One region of the Buttiauxella sp. genome, then DNA from elsewhere that is predicted to be linked to it. Evidence: predicted binding sites of a transcription regulator. Region 1 holds the regulator's gene; each other region holds the start of a gene.

Evidence for each region. The regulator ArgR, encoded in region 1, controls arginine synthesis, uptake and breakdown. The targets are predictions, from matches to a motif close to ANTGAATAAAAATACANT.
Region 2: argF (ornithine carbamoyltransferase) is a predicted target of ArgR. The motif match lies at 840-857, and genes of this name have one in related genera.
Region 3: argC (N-acetyl-gamma-glutamyl-phosphate reductase) is a predicted target of ArgR. The motif match lies at 1,153-1,170, and genes of this name have one in related genera.

Annotation. Positions count from the first base shown of each region.
Region 1 covers NZ_JBAVHX010000006.1:62,321-64,598, forward strand. Annotated here, with positions in the region: gene yhcN (peroxide/acid stress response protein YhcN) at 1-191, opposite strand, end outside; gene yhcN (peroxide/acid stress response protein YhcN) at 309-572, opposite strand; gene argR (transcriptional regulator ArgR) at 958-1,428, opposite strand; gene mdh (malate dehydrogenase) at 1,862-2,278, shown strand, end outside.
Region 2 covers NZ_JBAVHX010000015.1:21,385-23,662, forward strand. Annotated here, with positions in the region: gene argF (ornithine carbamoyltransferase) at 1-812, opposite strand, end outside; gene rraB (ribonuclease E inhibitor RraB) at 977-1,402, shown strand; gene miaE (tRNA isopentenyl-2-thiomethyl-A-37 hydroxylase MiaE) at 1,460-2,221, shown strand.
Region 3 covers NZ_JBAVHX010000025.1:11,650-13,927, forward strand. Annotated here, with positions in the region: gene argB (acetylglutamate kinase) at 1-9, opposite strand, end outside; gene argC (N-acetyl-gamma-glutamyl-phosphate reductase) at 29-1,033, opposite strand; gene argE (acetylornithine deacetylase) at 1,218-2,278, shown strand, end outside.

The sequences.
Region 1 (2,278 bases):
TCTTTACTCGCTTTCTGTGATAATTCCTGACGCATATCCATTGGTGCACTACCTACCTGGCTTACGGAAATAGTACCCATAGACTGCATATTCTGTGCTTGTTCACTGTCTATCTGATGTGCAGCTGCGTTAGCGCCGAAAGAGATAACGGAAAAGAGGCTCAGTGCTGCGATAGTTAATTTGGTTTTCATAATCTTTACTCCTGAAGGGTTTATATCAACGACCGGAAGGGCTTAACTGCATTTATTGTTCTTGGGGTCGTCGGTTTAGATAACTCTTTTATTGCATCTGCTTATGGCTGCTTGTTGTTACTTGTACAGCTCAGCTGTTGCGTGCCATTGGTCGCCAGTGCGGGCTTCGATGATGCGGTATGAAGAAGCACCTTTCTGTTCAGCTTTTTCATTGAGCATTTGGTGCATATCCATTGGTGCACTACCTACCTGACTTACAGAGATTGAACCCATCGCCTGACGGTCTTGCGCCTGGTCTGCATTAATTGAAGTTGCAGCGAAAGCGCCAAATGACAGCATTGAGAGCAGGCTTGCGGTAACTAAAGTTGATTTCATGTTCATAATTTTCACCTCGTCGTATTCTTTTATCGGGGTCTTCATTCCGTGACCCTCATCACAAAATCAAGTATACACTAATAACTGGGAAAATTAATACCACGCTAACTATTCCCTATGAAACTTTACAATAATGGAGGCTTTTTATATTACGTAAAGTTATTAAAATGAGTCTTTTATTGCTGTTATTTTGTTAAAAATAAGTAAAAACAATGAGATATTGGACTTTGACTTTTTGTGCGCTTCATCACGTAACAGGCTGAGTGGAAGTCATTTTAGAGTGGGTTAATGCGTTTTGACTGAGGTTTACAGCAGAAGGATGGCGAAGGGGAGTTTGTTAAAAAGATGTTGTTCCCGCCGTTTAATAGTAACGGGAACGTAATAGCAACGCTTACAGCTCTTGTTCGAACAGCACCAGAATCGCTTCATACAATTCTTTAACGGTGAAGTCCTTCGCAGGGGTAGTAAAGATGGTGTCATCCCCGGCAATGGTACCCAGGATCCCTTCGGCTTTACCTAAAGAATCAAGCAGTCGTGCAATTAACTGTGCCGCACCAGGGCTTGTGTGGATAACCACCACGGCATCATTGTAATCAATATCCAGTACCAGATTCTTCAGCGGGCTGGATGTTGTTGGCACGCCAAGCTCGGCTGGTAAGCAGTACACCATCTCCATTTTGGCATTGCGGGTACGTACCGCGCCAAACTTAGTCAACATACGAGAGACTTTGGATTGGTTGATGTTTTCAAAGCCGTCATTTTGCAAAGCATGAACAATCTCGCCTTGAGAACTGAATTTTTCTTCTTTCAGTAATGCTTTGAATGCTTTGACTAATTCTTCTTGTTTTGAGGAAATACGCATATGTCACCCATATTCAGGTTAACGAAGATAACATTACTATGCATTTAAATGAATTTTTATGCAAATTATTGGCAGGGTGAAAGCCTGAAATAATGTTATGAAAGGGGCGAATATTATCAAATTTTGTTATCGAGAAACATGCCTTCGTCACGACTCGAAAATAAGTTGGTAAGTAAACTAAATGTTATCAAAATGATGTTGTTTTGCTGCGCAGCGAGGGGTAATGTAACCGCCGTTGATGTGACAACATCAGGTTGTGACCGGGCGCTAAGGCGTCGTTTCCACCCGGCGAGTAAATGCAGCAGTAACGTTTCAGGTTTGCTTAACTTCGCAATCCTTTAGCGGGAAGATTGTAATTACCCCTTCTCTGGATTATGGTCGCCACCGCATGGAGTTACGGCACCTATTTGCTAACCATAATAAGGAGTTTAGGATGAAAGTTGCAGTCCTCGGCGCAGCAGGCGGTATTGGCCAGGCGCTCGCCCTTCTACTCAAGACCCAACTGCCTTCAGGTTCAGAACTCTCCCTGTATGATATTGCACCGGTAACCCCGGGTGTTGCAGTCGATCTGAGTCATATCCCTACTGATGTGAAAATTAAAGGTTTCTGCGGTGAAGATGCAACACCTGCACTGGTTGGTGCGGATGTGGTGCTGATCTCTGCTGGTGTGGCACGTAAACCAGGTATGGACCGTTCAGATCTGTTTAACGTCAACGCGGGAATCGTGAAAAATCTGGTTCAGCAGATTGCTCAAACTTGCCCGAAAGCCTGTATCGGTATCATCACTAACCCAGTGAATACCACCGTGGCGATTGCTGCGGAAGTGCTGAAAAAAGCAGGTGTTTACGAC
Region 2 (2,278 bases), on a different contig from region 1:
AATTTCACCTCAGGATTGCCCGTCAGCGCCAGCATCGCGCTGTTAACCTGATAATCCCGTAACAGATTAATCCGCTCCGCCCACTTCTCTTTGGCTTCGCCCATCGACACCCACACATCGGTATAAATGAAATCGGCACCTTTGACGCCCGCAGCCACATCTTCTGTCAGAGTGATGTTTCCACCGTTGTGCGCCGCCAGGGCCTGGCATTCAGTGACCAGTTTTTCATCCGGCCAGCAGGCCTTCGGCGCCACCAGGCGCAAGTTCAGCCCAGTTAATGCGGCTGCTTCCAGCATCGAATTGCCCATGTTGTTACGCGCATCGCCTGCATAAACCAGCGTCATCTGCTGGAAGGTTTTGCCCGGCAAATGCTCTTGCATAGTCAGCAAATCCGCCAGTAATTGCGTCGGGTGGAACTCATTAGTCAGCCCGTTCCAGACGGGAACACCTGCATACTGCGCCAGCGTTTCAACGATTTCCTGGCCAAACCCGCGATACTGAATGCCATCGTACATCCGGCCTAAAACACGCGCGGTATCTTTAATTGATTCTTTATGCCCAATCTGGCTGCCGCTTGGGCCGAGATAAGTGACTCGCGCACCCTGGTCAAATGCGGCAACTTCGAAAGAGCACCTGGTACGAGTCGAGTCTTTTTCGAAGATGAGCGCAATATTTTTACCTGTAAGATGTTGAACTTCTGTGCCTTTTTTCTTGTCGTTTTTCAGTTTGGCTGACAGGGCGAGCAATTCGTTAAGTTGTGCAGGGGTAAAATCCAGTAATTTCAGGAAATGCTTTTGATAAAAATGACTCATATCTTCCTCTTATGGCACACGCCAGTGATTGAATATAAATTCAATTTATATGTATGAATATTCATTTGCAACCCCGAAAGTAAAATCTTTAGCGGGAAAGGTGGAGGCAAACTCAGCCGTGTGTGAAAATAGAAGTATCTGCCTACAAAATTGAGGAAAGGGCCATGGCAAATCCAGAACTGCTGGAAGAGCAGCGCGAAGAGACGCGTTTGATTATTGAAGAATTACTGGAAGACGGCAGCGATCCTGACGCGCTGTACACTATCGAGCATCACCTTTCCGCAGACGATTTCGAAACTCTTGAAAAAGCCGCTGTTGAAGCATTCAAGATGGGTTACGAAGTGACTGACCCAGAAGAGCTGGAAGTGGAAGAGGGTGACACTGTTATCTGCTGCGACGTACTCAGCGAATGTGCGCTGAAAGCCGAACTGCTGGATGAGCAGGTTGAACAACTGCTGAACCTCGCCGAGAAATTCGGTGTGGATTACGACGGTTGGGGCACTTACTTCGAAGACCCGAACGGCGAAGAGGGTGAAGAAGGCGATGACGAAGATATGTTAGATGAAGATGACGACGGCGTTCGCCACTAATCTCATCCGTGCAGCGGTGTGATGCCGCTGCACATCAAGGAATGACCACCATCCATTATGAACTACCCGCAACTCCTCTCACCGGTACTTAATTTCCTGCACTGCCCCACGCCTGATGCCTGGATTGAAAAAGCGCGACAGCCAGAGCACTTGCCCTTGCTGCTGACCGACCATCTGGTGTGCGAACTCAAAGCTGCGCAAACGGCCATGTTTTTTATTCGCAAATATGTTGCGGATAAAACCAGTGCGCAGGCGTTACTTGACTGGCTTAAACCCTACGAAGATTTCACTTTCCGCGAAGGCAAAGAACCCGATTTTATCGCACTGCATAAAACCCTGAGCAAAAGCGTAATGCCAAAAACGGAGACTGCCTGGGGCCAGCAACTCATCGATAGCATGCTTTTGTTGATTAAAGAGGAGCTGCACCATTTCTGGCAGGTGCGCGAGATTATGCTCGCCCGCAACATTCCCTATGTAAAAATCACCGCCAGCCGTTATGCAAAAGCGTTGCTTGGCGAAACGCGGACCCATGAACCAGTGATGCTGGTGGATAAACTGATTTGTGGCGCGTATATCGAGGCGCGATCGTGTGAGCGTTTTGCCGCACTCGCACCTCATCTGGACGATGAGCTGCAGAAATTCTATTTGTCGCTGCTGCGTTCTGAAGCTCGCCATTATCAGGATTATTTAGCCTTAGCCGAACAGATTGCCGGCAGGGACATTAGCGATCGAGTGCGTTTCTTTGGCGAAGTTGAAGCGGCTTCAATTAGCAGCCCGGATAGCGAATTTCGTTTTCACAGCGGCGTTCCAACGGCTTAAAGCGCAGCAGCCTGGCGAGGGAATGCTTAAGACTTGAACAGCAACACGCTTATCGCT
Region 3 (2,278 bases), on a different contig from region 1:
TGGATTCATCGTGTCACCCAACTACCGGTTAAATAAGAGACTGCGTTTCGGCAAAGCCAAAACGAATATTCAGGCACTGTACCGCCTGAGCCGATGCGCCTTTCAGCAAGTTGTCTTCGGCTGCGACGACAATCAAGTGCTCGCCCTGCACGGCAAAACCGATATCGCAGAACGGCAGGCCAACCACGTTTTTCAGTGCTGGCACGCCTTTGTCATACAGACGCACTAAAGGTTTATCTTGATATGCCTGATTAAACACCTCGGCGACTTGCTGCTGGGTTACCCCGGCTTTCAGACGGCAGGTAATGGTCGCCAGGATCCCACGTGGGAAATTGCCCAGGTGTGGCGTGAAAATCACAGGCGTTCCGAGATGCGTGACAATTTCTGGATGATGGCGGTGATTAAAGATGCCATACGGTTGCAGGCTCACTTCGCAAAAGCTGTTGGAAATCGCAGCTTTACGCCCTGCTCCGCTGACACCGCTGGTCGCGTTGATTACAGGCCACTGGTTCAAATCCAGCAGTCCGGCATCAATCAGAGGTTTTAACGCCAGTTGTGAGGCTGTTGGGTAGCAGCCCGGCACCGAGATCAAACTGGTTTCTTTCAGTTTGTCACTCTGCCATTCCGCCAGGCCATAAACAGCCTGCTCCAGCAATTCAGGATGCTGATGTGTAAAGCCGTAGAAAAGTTGATAAAACTTAGCATCGTTGACGCGGAAGGCGCCAGAAAGGTCGATAACGACACAGCCTTTCTCCAGAAACTGCGGTGCCAGGTCATGGCTGACTTCATGGGCTGTAGCGAGGAACACCACGTCTACGCCATCAGTAAATTCGCTGATATCCGACATTGGCTGTAACGGCATGTCAACGATACCTTTTAATTGCGGATGCAAATCAGATATCAATTTTCCTGCGTCATTACTTTGCGCTGAAACCGTCAAAGCGGTTATGTTCATATGAGGATGGCGATTCAAATAGTTCACAAGCTCTGCGCCTGCATAACCGCTGGCACCAACAATCAGCGTATTCAACATCTCGGCTGTACACCTTCTTAGGTTGTGTCTGCTAAAGGTGTCAGCTGGTAAGCCATCACCCAACGTACATTTACGTGGTTAAATCCACCGGAACCTGGGGTTCCCTTACGGCAGAGAATATTGTATTTTTATTCAATATAACTGCATGATTATGTATACCAACCCGAGCTAAGGCCTGTCAACAGTGAAGATGAAATTACCTCCTTTTATCGAGATTTACCGCGCGTTGATCGCGACTCCTTCTATCAGCGCCACCGACAGCGCGTTGGATCAGAGCAATGAGTCTTTAATCAATTTGCTGGCGGGATGGTTCCGCGATCTTGGATTTAATGTCGAAATCCAATCGGTACCGGGTACGCGCAATAAATTCAATATGCTGGCGAGCACGGGTAGCGGCGCTGGTGGGCTGCTGTTGGCGGGACATACGGATACCGTACCGTTCGATGATGGACGCTGGACCCGCGATCCCTTCACGCTGACCGAGCATGAAAACAAACTGTACGGTCTTGGCACCGCCGATATGAAAGGCTTCTTCGCCTTTATTCTGGATGCGCTGCGTGATGTTGATGTCACGACGCTTAAAAAGCCGCTCTACATTCTGGCAACCGCCGATGAAGAAACGACGATGGCAGGTGCTCGTTATTTCTCTGAAAACACCAGTTTACGTCCGGATTGCGCCATCATTGGTGAGCCAACCTCCTTACAGCCGGTGCGTGCGCACAAAGGCCACATTTCTAACGCGATCCGCATCCTCGGCCAGTCCGGGCATTCGAGCGACCCGGCGCGTGGCGTGAATGCTATCGAACTGATGCACGACGCCATCGGCCATATCATGTCGCTGAAGAACACGCTGAAAGAGCGTTATCACCATGACGCGTTCACTGTGCCGTATCCAACGCTGAACCTCGGGCACATTAGCGGTGGCGATGCTGCTAACCGTATTTGCGCCTGTTGTGAACTGCACATGGATATCCGCCCACTGCCTGGGCTTACGTTAAATGATCTGAATGGTCTGCTGAATGAAGCATTAGAGCCAGTGAGCCAGAAATGGCCTGGGCGTGTGACGATTTCTGAACTCCACCCACCGATTCCCGGCTACGAATGCGCCAAAGACCACCAGCTGGTGCAAGTCGTTGAGAAATTACTGGGTGCACAAACTGAGGTCGTGAACTACTGCACCGAAGCGCCATTTATTCAGACGATTTGCCCGACGTTGGTTCTGGGGCCGGGCTCGATCAACCAGGC